2 regions of the Candidatus Pantoea communis genome follow, and region 2 is predicted to be linked to the other one. Evidence: predicted binding sites of a transcription regulator. Region 2 holds the regulator's gene; the other holds the start of a gene.
What was found. The regulator ArgR, encoded in region 2, controls arginine synthesis, uptake and breakdown. The targets are predictions, from matches to a motif close to ANTGAATAAAAATACANT.
Positions count from the first base shown of each region.

Region 1 (6,879 bases), on a different contig from region 2:
ATCACTTTCTCTTTTTCTCGGTTGTTTGCACCGCGACGATAGCAAAGGGGCAGAGAGAATGAAATCCGCCACGAGTTACCGCGCTCACATCTGTACAATTAATCGCCCAATGGCACTATTAATCACCAACTGGCTGTAAATTTAAGGCTTTAACACAAAAAGGGGTTGCATCGCCGCGCGTCGAGAGTATAGTGCGCATCCACGGACGCGGGGTGGAGCAGCCTGGTAGCTCGTCGGGCTCATAACCCGAAGGTCGTCGGTTCGAATCCGGCCCCCGCAACCAATTCTTCTTAAGTGAAGAGACAATTTGAAAGTCGTGTAACGCGTCAGACGGACGCGGGGTGGAGCAGCCTGGTAGCTCGTCGGGCTCATAACCCGAAGGTCGTCGGTTCGAATCCGGCCCCCGCAACCAATTGACTTAAGAAGAATACAATGTGAAAAGTCGCTTAACGCGGCAGACGGACGCGGGGTGGAGCAGCCTGGTAGCTCGTCGGGCTCATAACCCGAAGGTCGTCGGTTCGAATCCGGCCCCCGCAACCAATTACAGATAAGCACCTTAACGGGTGTTTTTTTGTTTTTGGCTTCCGATAAAAAAGCGGCGCAGTGGCCGCCCTCCTCTCAGCGACGCGCCAGCACCGCACCTTTATCGAAATACGCCTTAATCCCATGCAGAATCGCCTCAGCCACCTGATGCTGATAACGCGGCGTGCGCAGCTTACGCTCCTCCTCCACATTACTGATAAACGCAGTCTCCACCAGAATCGACGGAATATCCGGGGCTTTGAGCACCGCAAACCCCGCCTGATCCACCGTGCGTTTATGCAGGTGATTAATGTGCCCCATGCGCGATAACACCTCTTTGCCGAACTTCAGGCTGTCGCTGATGGTCTGCCGCTGCACCATATCGAACATGGTGTGATCCAGATAGCGGTCACCGCTCATGCTCACCCCACCAATCAAATCCGATTCGTTCTGGGTTTGTGCCAGGAAGCGCGCTGCGGTTGAGGTTGCGCCGCTGGTCGAAAGGGCGAACACCGACGAACCGCGCGCCGCACGACTGGTAAAAGCATCGGCGTGAATCGAGACAAACAGATCGGCGCGCTGTTTACGTGCTTTCGCTACCCGCACGCGCAGCGGGATAAACACATCCTCGTTGCGCGTCATATACGCCTTCATGTTGCGCTCTTTGTCGATCAGCGCCTTCAGATAGCGACCAATCTTCAACACAATGTCCTTTTCGCGCGTTTTGTATTTGCCATGCGCACCGGGATCTTCGCCACCGTGACCGGGATCGATCATGATGATAATCGGGCGATCGCGCCCCGCTTTGCCCGGCAAAGGAGCTTGCGCCGGTTGATCGCGTTCAAGGTCACCCTGGTTGTAATCGTTCAGTAACGCCAGTAGCGGATCCTCTTCCGGCGAGGGCTGGCTCGGATAGAGATCGACCACTAAACGATGTTTGATGCCTGCCACCGGTGCCAGCGTGAAGATCTTCGGCGCCACGTTGCGTTTCAGCTCCAGCACCACCCTCACCGTGTTGGCATCAAACTGGCCAACTCGCGCATGTTTGATATAGGGATCGTCAACGCGCACTTGCTTATCCACCCCTCTCAGGACCGGATTGATATGCAGGTTATCGATGTCGATCACCAGACGATCGGGATTGCTCAACGTGAACTGTTTGTACTTGAGGGGGACGTTCGACTCCAGCGTCACGCGGGAGTAGGTTGACGAAGGCCAGATGCGCACCGCCACAATATGCTGGCTGGCCGCCAGCCCGGTTCGCGTTACGCTTAATAGCATGAGCGCGCCCGCACCCTGTAATAATCGTCGTCGTGTAAAAGCCTGAGACATGCCGCTCCAACTGCCGTGTAGTGTCTAAAATATCGTCAATTGACGAGAGGAAGGCGAAAACTTTGCTTAGCAAGCCGTGGGTTGTTTTGCCAGAAAAACCAGATAATGCAGGCTGTTAGCATGGGTTGCATCAGGAAAATCGTAAAGTAACGTCAGGCCCGGCGCTTGCATTAGCTGGCAAAAGAGCATAAAAATACACAAATTACGAATAAACATTCACAGAGGGTTTGCCGTGAAGGAACGTAGTACTGAACTGGTTCAGGGTTTTCGCCATACCGTTCCCTATATAAATGCCCACCGTGACAAGACCTTTGTCATTATGCTTGGCGGCGAAGCTATCGAGCATGAGAACTTTTCCAACATCGTTAACGACATTGGCTTGTTGCATAGTCTCGGCATTCGCCTGGTGGTTGTCTATGGTGCCAGACCGCAAATTGATGCCAGCATGGCGCAACAGCAGCTGGAACCGATTTACCACAAACACACGCGCGTAACCGATGCCCAATCACTGGAACTGGTGAAGCAGGCCGCCGGACGTTTGCAGTTGGATATCACCGCGCGGCTGTCGATGAGCCTGAATAACACCCCATTGCAAGGTGCGCACATCAACGTGGTGAGCGGTAACTTTATTATTGCCCAGCCGCTGGGCGTCGATGATGGCGTGGACTACTGCCACAGCGGCCGTATTCGTCGTATCGATGAAGAAGCCATCCATCGTCAGCTGGATAATGATGCCATTGTGCTGCTCGGCCCAGTCGCGGTGTCGGTGACCGGTGAAAGCTTTAACCTGACATCAGAAGAAGTGGCCACGCAGTTGGCGATTAAGCTGAAAGCCGAGAAAATGATTGGCTTCTGCTCTGAACAAGGCGTCACCAACCGCGAAGGTACCATTATCTCTGAGCTGTTCCCCAACGAAGCGCAGGCGCGTATCGATGAGATGGAGAACGACGGTGATTTCCTGTCAGGTACCGTTCGTTTCCTGCGCGGCGCGGTGAAAGCCTGCCGCAGCGGCGTGCGTCGTAGCCACCTGATCAGCTATCAGGAAGATGGCGCATTGATTCAGGAACTGTTCTCGCGTGACGGTATTGGTACGCAGATTGTGATGGAGTCCGCTGAGCAGATTCGTCGCGCCACCATCAACGATATCGGCGGCATCCTCGAATTGATTCGCCCGCTGGAGCAGCAAGGCATTCTGGTGCGTCGTTCGCGCGAGCAGCTGGAAATGGAGATCGACAAATTCACCATTATTCAGCGCGACAATCTGACCATCGCTTGTGCCGCACTCTATCCGTTCCCGGATGAGCAGATTGGTGAAATGGCCTGCGTGGCGGTGCATCCCGATTACCGCAGTTCTTCACGCGGCGAGCTGTTGCTGGAGCGCGTGGCGCTACAGGCACGCCAGATGGGATTGAAGAAGCTGTTTGTGCTGACCACCCGCAGTATTCACTGGTTCCAGGAACGCGGCTTTACGCCGGTGGATATTGAATCACTGCCGGAGAGTAAGAAGCAGATGTATAACTATCAGCGCCGTTCGAAAGTGTTGATGGCGGATTTGCGCTAACGGCGGGGAATGCCAGCTAGCGCGGTTAAAGGCAGTTAAAGGCAGTTAAAGGCAGCGTAGGGAAGGTTTCGCTAAACGGTCTGGAATTGCCCAACGTCTTAAACTGATAACGTTGTCAGGATGCGCATCCACGCGCATCCAATAAAACATCTGCATTGCCTGCGGTCGGTTTCTTTACCGACCTCAACTCTCGCTCAGAATGACTCTCCGCTTAACCGGTCCAACAATCCGCTGCGACGCTGAGTGCGTAATTGCACCGCACGACGAAATACGCCTTCATCGCTGTAAAGGGTTAACTGTTTGCGCGCACGCGTAATGGCGGTGTAAATCAGTTCGCGGGTGAGTACCGGTAAAAACTGTGCCGGCATCACCAGCGCGGTATGGTCGAACTCCGATCCTTGCGATTTATGCACCGTCATCGACCAGGCCGTATCATGCGCCGGTAACCGGCTTGGCTGTACGGCTTTGATGCTGCCATCCGGCAACGGGAAGAAAACTTTCAGCAGCCCTTCATCATCAAACAGCGTAATGCCAATATCGCCGTTAAACAGCCCAAGCGCGCTGTCATTGCGAGTCACCATCACCGGACGGCCCTGATACCAGCGGCTCCCCCCCAGCGGACGACGAATCAGCTGCATCTGCATCAGTTTTTGCTCAATACGCTGATTTAATCCCTGCACGCCAAACGGCCCTTCGCGCAATGCGCACAGCAGCTGATAACGCCCAAATGCGTGCAGAATCTCTGCGGGCTGTGCTCGCTGGCTCACCAGCCGCAGGAATGGACGGTAGCCTTCCGCGATATCATTCAGCATTGCCTGATAGGCCTCGCCATCATTGAGTGGCTGGCGTGATATATCGCTGAAGCCCGCGTTAAATGCGGCCTCAACCGCCTTTGGCTCACCGGCATTGACCGCAGCCGCCAGCTTGCCGATGCCCGAGTTAGCATCAAAGCGATAGCTCTTGCGTAGTAGGCAGATGGCGTCGCGCACGGCTGGCGCGCTGTCATCATCGTGGCCTTCAACCTGGCAACCGGTTAACGCACTCAGCTGGGCTGCACGCGCGACGCTGTATCCCGCTTCCGCACAGCGGCAAATATCGCCCAGTACCGCACCGGCTTCTACTGACGCCAGCTGATCGCGGTCACCAAGAAAAATCACGCGTGCCTGGGGTGGCAGTGCGGCGATGAGATTAGCCATCATGCCCAAATCAACCATTGAGGCTTCATCCACCACCAGCACATCCAGATGCAGCAGGTTACCGGCGTGATAGCGCAAGCGCTGGGTTTCGGGCTGGGCACCGAGCAAACGGTGCAGCGTGGTAGCTTCCGCTGGGAAGCGTTGGCGCTCGGTGTCGCTGACCGGCAGTTTTTGCAGCGCTTTACCGAGTGATTCGGTTAAACGCGCCGCCGCTTTGCCGGTCGGGGCTGCCAGTTGAATGCGCAGTGCACCCTGGCTCAGGCGAATCAATGCCGCCAGCAGTTTTGCCACGGTGGTGGTTTTCCCGGTGCCTGGGCCGCCGGAAATGACTGCAGTTTTCTGCGTTAGCGCCACCGCTGCCGCGATTTTTTGCCAGTCATCGGGTTCAGTACCAAACAGGTTATCCAGCACGTCGCGCACGGTTTCACTGGCAAACTGCTGGGTTGCAGACTGCGCCTGAAAGAAGTGTGCCACCTGCCCTTCGTTATGCCAGAGACGATGCAGATAAAGACGCCCATCGCTGAGAACTATCGGCGCTGCCTGCTCGCTGCTGTTGCTGTTGCTGTTGCTGTTGCTGTTAATCAGAGCAGGCCAGCCAGCCATCACTTGCGTCCAGTCCTGCGGTTCACCCGCCGCCAGCCAGATAGCCTGCGCCAGTTCAGAATGGCGGCCATTGAATAACCCTTCACGGCTCAGCTGTGACAGCGGTAAGCAGACGTGCCCCTCACCCGCTTCCGCGCTGAGACAGGCAGCCGCCAGGAGGCGTGCTGGCTGCGTGTCATCCGCCAGCAACAGGGCGAACTGAACATCCAGTGAGCGCAGCAAACGCAGCTCAACCGCCTGTTGAAGTAGCGCTGTAATGCCACTCATGCCGAGGCTCCCTGCCCGCGAAACAGGCTATCCAGTTGTGAAACAAAATCCAGAGTTGGCCGTGTGTGGAATACGCCGTTGGCCGGTGAAGTGCCATCCATGCCACGCAGGAACAGATAAAACACGCCGCCAAAGTGCTGCTCGTAGTCATAATCTGCCACGCGATGTTGAAGATAGCGATGTAGCGCCAGCGTGTAGAGCTGATATTGCAAATCATAGCGGTGGTCGATCATCGCCTGTCTCATCGCTGCTGGCGTATAAGCTTCGTGGCTGTCGCCCAGCCAGTTGGATTTGTAATCCAGCAGGTAATATTTGCCTTGCCAGCGGAACACCAGGTCAATGAAGCCTTTCAACATGCCCTGTACCTCACGAAAATCGAGCGGCGGCGCATCGGACGATAAAGCATCCTGACGGATCAGCGCATCCAGATCATTCGCGGTCAGCAAACCGTCAATCGGCAAGTAGAAGCCCATCTCCACGAGTCGATCGCTGGTCTGTACCTGACCGAGCTGTATCCCCTGATCGTTGAGCGGCGTACTCACCACTCGCGCAATCCAATCCGTCAGTATCGGTTGCCAGTACAATGGATACCCATTCTGCTGCAGATGTTGCTCCAGCAATGCGGCCGTGGGGGGATGTGGGAAATCGAGAGATTCGAACAGTTCATGCAGGAAAGTCCCCGGCGCGGCGCCGCGCGGGAAATGGTGCGGTGTCAGTGCAGCTTCAGCGATCTCTTCCTGCTGTTCTTCGCCTGCGGCTTCCAGATCGAAACGTGGCATCACATCAAGTAGTCGCTGGCTGCCATGCTGCTGCAAACCGGAGTAACTGGTGACACGCCAGGGTTCCACCAGCGTGCGGCTGACGGTGCGGGCGGCCAGCGCGTCATGAGCGGCATCAGGCGCCAGCCAGCGTTCGGCTTCCTGATCCTGCACGCGCATCACTTCAGTGCCCGCGACATTGATCTGATTGAGTAACATGTCCAGCTGTTCCGCTGTCGCCGCTTCACCGCGCTGCAAAAGATGGCCCAGTGCGCTTTTATGCAGATCGCTCTCGCCTTCTTTTTTGCGCGTGCCGCGAAACAGCGGTGCCACACCTACGCTACAGTGATACACCGAACGGGTAAGTGCCACGTACAGCAAGCGCAGGTCTTCGGCCAAACGCTCCTGCTCGGCCATCGCCAGGCTTGCGTCATCGGCCTGCAGATCCAGCACCGCTTCAAAGTTGTCGCGATCGTGATACAGCGCGGTATCCGCCTCGCGGAATCCGGCGGCGAACGGCAGCCACACAAGCGGATATTGCAGTCCTTTAGATTTATGGATAGTGACGATCTGCACCAAATGGCGATCGCTTTCCAGACGCAATTGCTGGCTGGACGACTGACTGTCCGGGCTGGCTATC
Region 1 covers NZ_VWXC01000004.1:186,561-193,439, reverse strand. The annotation lists gene mltA (murein transglycosylase A) at 1-2, opposite strand, end outside; tRNA gene F3J37_RS08070 (tRNA-Met) at 207-283, shown strand; tRNA gene F3J37_RS08065 (tRNA-Met) at 336-412, shown strand; tRNA gene F3J37_RS08060 (tRNA-Met) at 464-540, shown strand; gene amiC (N-acetylmuramoyl-L-alanine amidase AmiC) at 619-1,854, opposite strand; gene argA (amino-acid N-acetyltransferase) at 2,087-3,415, shown strand; gene recD (exodeoxyribonuclease V subunit alpha) at 3,610-5,481, opposite strand; gene recB (exodeoxyribonuclease V subunit beta) at 5,478-6,879, opposite strand, start outside.
Region 1: the regulator ArgR is predicted to act here: its motif matches at 2,037-2,054, upstream of argA (amino-acid N-acetyltransferase).

Region 2 (6,879 bases):
GCGCAATCAGCTGAATAATCAGCGTCAGCGAGAAGCGGAACTGGCGCTCGAACGCACCGAACAGCTGGCGGAAAACAGTGGCGATTTACCGGCTTCGATCAGCGATCAATTCCGCGTCAACCGTGAGCTATCAGCCGACCTGAATGCGCAAGCCCAACGTATGGATTTGGTCGCTTCGCAGCAACGTTTGGCCACCAACCAAACGCTACAGGTACGCCAGGCGCTCAGCACGCTGCGCGAACAATCACAATGGCTGGGCGCCTCGAATCTGCTGGGTGAAGCCTTACGTGCGCAAGTCGCCCGATTGCCGGATATGCCGAAGTCGCAGCAGATAGACAGTGAGATGGGCCAACTGCGTGTGCAACGGCTGCATTATGAAGATTTGCTGGAGCGGCAAAAGGATCTGCGCAAAGAGAAGCAGGATGACGGCACGCCGTTCACCAGTGAGCAAACCCGTATTCTTGATGCCCAGTTGAAAACCCAGCGCGAGCTGCTCAACTCACTGATCTCCGGCTGCGATACACTGATTCTGGAAATCACCAAGCTGAAGGTGTCGAACACGCAGTTGCAGGACGCCCTGGGAGAAGTGAAGGAAGCCACCCACCGTTATCTGTTCTGGACGGCGGATGTCAGCGCCATCGACCTGAAGTATCCGATTGACGTGGCGCGTGACTTAACCCGCCTGCTGTCGCTGGATACCTTAGGGCAACTCGGTAAAGCGCTGGCGATGATGTTTACCAGCAAAGAAACCGTGATGCCAATCATCTGCGCAGTGCTGTTAGTGGGCTTTAGCATCAGCTCGCGCCGTCATTACAATGCTTTTATGGCGCGTTCCGCCAGCAAAGTGGGCAAAGTGACCCAGGACCGCTTTAGCCTGACGTTGCGCACTGTGTTCTGGTCAATTCTGGTCGCCGTGCCGCTGCCGGTATTGTGGGCAGCGCTGGGCTTTGGTTTGCAGCACGCCTGGCCTTATCCGTTTGCCGTTGCGATTGGAGATGGCATCACTGCCACGCTGCCGCTGCTGTGGGCCTTTATGATCAGCGCTGCTTTTGCGCGTCATGATGGGCTATTTGTGGTGCACTTCCGCTGGCCGCAGGCGCGAGTCGCGCGTGCCATGCGTTACTACTCGCTGACGGTTGGCCTGATTGTGCCGCTGATCATGCTGCTGATTGCCTTTGCCAATCTCGACGATCCACAGTTCTCCGGCACGCTCGGTCGCCTGTGCTTCATTTTGATTTGCGGTGCGTTAAGTATTGTCACCGTCAGCCTCAAACGTGCAGGCATTCCGCTGTATCTGGATAAAGAGGGCAACGGCGACAACTTCGTTAACCGTATTCTGTGGAACCTGATGATTGCCATCCCGCTGGTAGCGGCGTTGGCTTCCTGCATCGGCTATCTGGCGACCGCGCAGGCGCTGCTGGCGCGCCTGGAAACCTCGGTAGGCATTTGGTTCTTCCTGTTGGTGATTTACCACATTATCCGCCGCTGGATGCTGATCCAACGCCGTCGCATCGCCTTTGATCGCGCCCGCCAACGCCGTGCCGATATGCTGGCGAACCGCGCGCGCAGTGAAGAAGAGAAAGAGCAACAGACTCCCGCCAACGCCGATACGATTGAGATCGATGAACCGAGCCTGGATCTGGATGAGATCAGTGCGCAGTCGTTGCGTCTGGTGCGCTCTATTCTTACGTTGATTGCGCTGGTATCGGTGATTGTACTGTGGTCAGAAATTCACTCGGCCTTTAGTTTCCTCGACAACATCCCACTGTGGGATGCCAGCACCACAGTGCAGGGCGTGGAGAGCGTGCAGCCGATTACGCTGGGCGCGGTGCTGATTGCCATTCTGGTGTTCATTATCACCACTCAGCTGGTGCGTAATATGCCTGCCCTGCTGGAACTGGCGTTGCTGCAACACATTAGCCTGTCACCTGGCACCGGTTATGCCATCACTACCCTGACCAAATACGTGCTGATGCTGATTGGCGGATTAGTCGGCTTCTCGATCATTGGCGTTGAGTGGGCAAAACTGCAGTGGCTGGTGGCGGCGTTAGGTCTGGGGTTGGGCTTTGGTATGCAGGAGATCTTTGCCAACTTTATTTCTGGTCTGATTATCTTGTTCGAAAAGCCAATTCGTATCGGCGATACCGTCACCATTCGCGATCTGACCGGCAGCATTACCCGCATCAATACCCGCGCCACCACGATTACCGACTGGGACCGTAAAGAGATCATCGTGCCTAACAAGGCCTTTATCACTGAGCAGTTCGTTAACTGGTCGTTGTCGGATTCTGTCACGCGTGTGGTGCTGACCATCCCGGCTCCGGCACACGTCAACAGTGATGAAGTCACCAACATTCTCAAGCAGGCGGCCGAGCGCTGTACCTACGTGCTGGATATGCCCGCACCGGATGTGTTCCTGGTAGATTTACAGCAAGGCATTCAGCTGTTTGAATTGCGTGTGCACGCAGCTGAGATGGGCCACCGCATGCCGCTGCGTCATGAGTTGCATCAGTTGATTCTGCGCGGCTTTGAAGAGCACGGTATTGAGATGCCGTTCCCACCATTCCAGGTGCGTATGGAAACGCTGGGACGTAAAACACCGGCCAGCAATGGCTCACCGTCCAGCCAGACCTTTAAATCTGGCGGCTTATAAATGACAACGCCCGGCAATCTCCGGGCGCTGTTTTTTCTGCTGAGCGTTACTTCACAAACTCTACGCCCTGCGCGATGTCTTTCTTCAGCGTCTCCAGCATGCCGCTGAGCGCCTGCTGTTCAAACGCACTCAAAGGACCCAACGGGCGACGTTCCACAATACCGTTCTTGCCGATCAGCAGCGGTTGTGAGAAGAAGCGCGCATACTCACCGTCCCCTTCAACATAAGCACATTCGACCACGTTTGCTTCGCCCTGCAGCGCACGCACCAGTGAGAGACCAAAGCGCGCAGCAGCCTGCCCCATGGACAAGGTCGCCGATCCACCACCGGCTTTCGCTTCCACCACTTCGGTGCCGGCGTTTTGAATACGCTTAGTGAGGTCAGCCACTTCCTGTTCGCTGAAGCTGATGCCTTTAACCTGCGACAGCAGCGGCAAAATTGTCACGCCTGAGTGCCCCCCCACCACCGGGACCTCGATCTCGGTGGGCTGCTTGCCTTTCAACGCTGCAACAAAGGTGTTGGCGCGGATAATGTCGAGGGTTGAGACACCAAACAGACGGTTCTTGTCATACACGCCGGCTTTCTTCAGCACTTCAGCCGCAATGGCCACCGTGGTGTTAACCGGATTAGTGATCACGCCAATCAGCGCTTTCGGCGCGGTGCTGGCAACCTGCTCGATCAGGTTACGTACAATGCCCGCGTTAACGTTAAACAGGTCGGCGCGATCCATGCCGGGTTTACGTGCCACACCCGCAGAAATCAGCACAATATCGGCTCCCTGCAGCGCAGGTGTCGCGTCTTCGCCACTAAACCCTTCCACCTTCACAGAGGTAGGAATATGGCTGAGATCAACCGCCACCCCGGGCGTGACCGGGGCGATATCATAAAGTGAGAGAGCGGAACCTGCGGGTAATTGAGTTTTGAGCAGCAGTGCGAGCGCCTGGCCAATACCACCGGCTGCACCGAGAACGGCAACTTTCATCCTGAACTCCTTATGAAGGTGGGGCAGAGATATGCCGAAAATCCATCAGGTTACGAGTTTAATCAACTTCTCAGGCGATAGCGACAAACCTGTCGCGCAATAACATGACGCCGCAATCGGCTCCCGAGACATCTCCACTTCAGAAGTCGCCTGAATGATACAATCGCAGCCAGAAGACAATGGACGGCAATGATCATCGATATAGTTGTTACCACTTCAATACTATAACAACATTGCAACCTTCGCTTTGCGCGTCAGCCCGCGATTTTGGCGCAACACAAAACTCTGCTATGATGCCTGTCCGCAGTTGATTAGCGCGATTCGCTCACTACGCTTATTGCATAAAAATTCATCTAAATGCATAATAATTTATCTGCTGCTGGCCTGTTGCCTGCTGCACCCCTCTTTTATTGGTAGCTTATGCGAAACCCATCAAAACAAGACGACTTGATCAAAGCGTTCAAAGCGTTATTAAAAGAAGAAAAATTCAGCTCTCAGGGCGAAATCGTACAGGCGCTGCAGGAAGACGGCTTCGAGAACATCAACCAGTCAAAAGTTTCTCGTATGCTGACAAAGTTTGGTGCCGTGCGCACCCGTAATGCCAAAATGGAAATGGTTTATTGTTTGCCAGCCGAACTTGGCGTGCCGACCACCACCAGCCCATTGAAGAATCTGGTGCTGGATATCGATTACAACGATGCCTTAGTGGTGATTCACACCAGCCCGGGTGCTGCGCAGCTGATTGCACGCCTGCTGGATTCACTTGGTAAAGCGGAAGGCATTCTCGGTACTATCGCGGGGGATGACACCATCTTTATTACCCCTGCGCGCAGTTTCTCCGTAAAACAGCTGCACGATGCCGTGCTGGTTTTATTCGAACAGGAACTATAAAACCCTGGTCTTAACCGGCAGATCATCTGCCGGTAACATCCTTCCTGACGATCCGTTACCCGCCACGCTTGTTACAAAATCCTTTTTTAATAATAAGTTATCGATATAGCTGCCGGTTCTGCATCCGACGAAATATTGGTACGACCTTTTCCCCTTCTTGACCATTCGCGCTATTTTACACTGCTTTACATATTGTGCTCAGTGGTTATAGCTTCTTATGGCGTATCAGCCAGCGTGATCGACCATGATCTTTCGCACGAAAAGATAATTTGATGCAGATCATTGTTTTTACGAATAAATCACAGCCAACGGTTAAGAATCAACCGGTTTTAATAACTTCCAGTTCTAAAAAGGTGCCATAAGGATAAAGAATAACAACCAAACATTATTAGCCAGATATTAATTTCATGGGTGATTAGATCTATACTTGTTTTCGTGATGCAAATCACACGAAAGAAAAAGATAAAAACAGAAGACGAGGAAAAATACCATGAACGTTAAAACTACTATCGCAACCCTGAGTGTTCTATCTGCCCTGTCATTTGGTGCTTTTGCAGCAGATTCTATCAATGCCCAACAGGCAGCGAATCTGCAACCTGCCGGCACCATCAGTGTGAGCGGCGTGGGCGGTTCTCCGATGGATATCCATGAGCAGCTGAATGCGAAAGCCGATCAGGAAGGTGCTAAAGCCTACCGTGTGATCGAAGCGAATACCGGCGACAGCTATCACGCCACCGCTGAGCTTTATAAATAAGTTGACTGAACAAGACGCAGTGTGAACGGCGACCCGTTTGAGACGCATTTGCCTCTCAGGTTGCCAAACCCCATTTCAGGAGAGTGAATCATGAAAACCAAATTAGCTATCGCCATCGTAAGTCTGGCTTCCGTGTTGTCTTTCGGTGCCAGTGCCGCCAGCCTGGTTTCTAACGAACAAGCTGCACAGCTGCAACCGCTGAATCAAACTGTCAGCGTGAGCGGTGTTGACGGCGACCAGACCAACGTCCGTCAGGAGCTGTCTCAGAAAGCTGATGCGCAAGGTGCCAGCCACTATCGCATCATTGAAAACAATCGCGGCGACACCTTCCACGTGACCGCTGAATTGTACAAATAAGACTAAATCGAACGTCGGGCGCCTGAATGGCGCCAGACAATTGATCGACGACCCGCCTCACCCACCTTTTGCCGCAGGTTGTTGATTACAACGAGGAGAAAAATCATGAAAATCAAAGCAACCATCGCAGCCGCCAGCCTTCTTTCCTTGTTTACCTTTGGTGCATCAGCAGCCCAACTGGTAACGGATGAGCAGGCGCAAAATCTGCAACCTACCGGCAGCACTATCACCATCAGCGGTACCGGCGGTTCGCCAATGGATTACCGTGCTGAGCTTTCTCAGAAAGCCGATGCACAAGGTGCCAGTGCTTATAAAGTGATTGAAGCGAAAACCGGCGATAGCTATCACGTGACCGCCGAGCTGTATAAATAATTCCTCGTCAATTCTGACGAACCCTTTGGCCCCGCTCGCCGGGGCCCTTTTTCGGCTTGTCACTTCACATTAAAGCGGAGCTGGCCTTCCAGCTCCTCTTCTGCTTCATCAAACAGCAGGATTAATGCGCCATACCGGCGTTTCTGCCCTGTCCCCAGATTCACAAACTCAATTTCCAGCGGCAATGGCAACTGCTCCCCAAGTATCGCATCCCAGAGATCGTCAAGATCGCTGATGGCCAGATCCGCCAGCGCAAAACGATCGCTGAACTGGCGATAGAAATGGGCTTGATCGACGATTTCGTCAAAATCAAAACGCTCGGTTCTCATCGTGATTCCCTCTTGCAGGCAGGGCCGCCCGTCAGGCAAGCCCACCAATATGCAGCGCTTTCACTTCCAGGTACTCTTCCATTCCCAACACCGATCCTTCACGTCCCAAACCGGACTCTTTTACACCGCCAAACGGTGCCAGTTCAGTGGATACGGCACACTCATTAATGCCAATCATCCCGGCCTCCAGCGCCGCCGAGACGCGGAACACCCGTTGCAGATTTTGCGTGTAGAAATAGGCGGCTAATCCGTATTCCGTGTTATTGGCGCGCTGAATGACATCGGCTTCATCATCAAAGCGGAAGCAGGCGGCGACCGGACCAAAGGTCTCTTCCTGGGCCAGCTTCATCCCCTCATGCGCCTCGGCAATCACCGTCGGCTGCCAGAAGTTGCCCCCCAGCGGATGACGCTCGCCGCCAATCAGCAACTTACCGCCTTTGCTCAGCGCATCCTTTACGTGCTCTTCCACTTTATCCAGCGCCGAGCGCTCGATCAGCGGGCCGACAATCACGCCTTCCTCTACGCCATTACCCACTTTCAG
Region 2 covers NZ_VWXC01000031.1:20,876-27,754, reverse strand. The annotation lists gene mscM (miniconductance mechanosensitive channel MscM) at 1-2,653, shown strand, start outside; gene mdh (malate dehydrogenase) at 2,700-3,635, opposite strand; gene argR (transcriptional regulator ArgR) at 4,056-4,526, shown strand; gene yhcN (peroxide/acid stress response protein YhcN) at 5,017-5,280, shown strand; gene F3J37_RS25965 (YdgH/BhsA/McbA-like domain containing protein) at 5,371-5,637, shown strand; gene yhcN (peroxide/acid stress response protein YhcN) at 5,743-6,009, shown strand; gene F3J37_RS25955 (barstar family protein) at 6,069-6,338, opposite strand; gene F3J37_RS25950 (NAD-dependent succinate-semialdehyde dehydrogenase) at 6,370-6,879, opposite strand, start outside.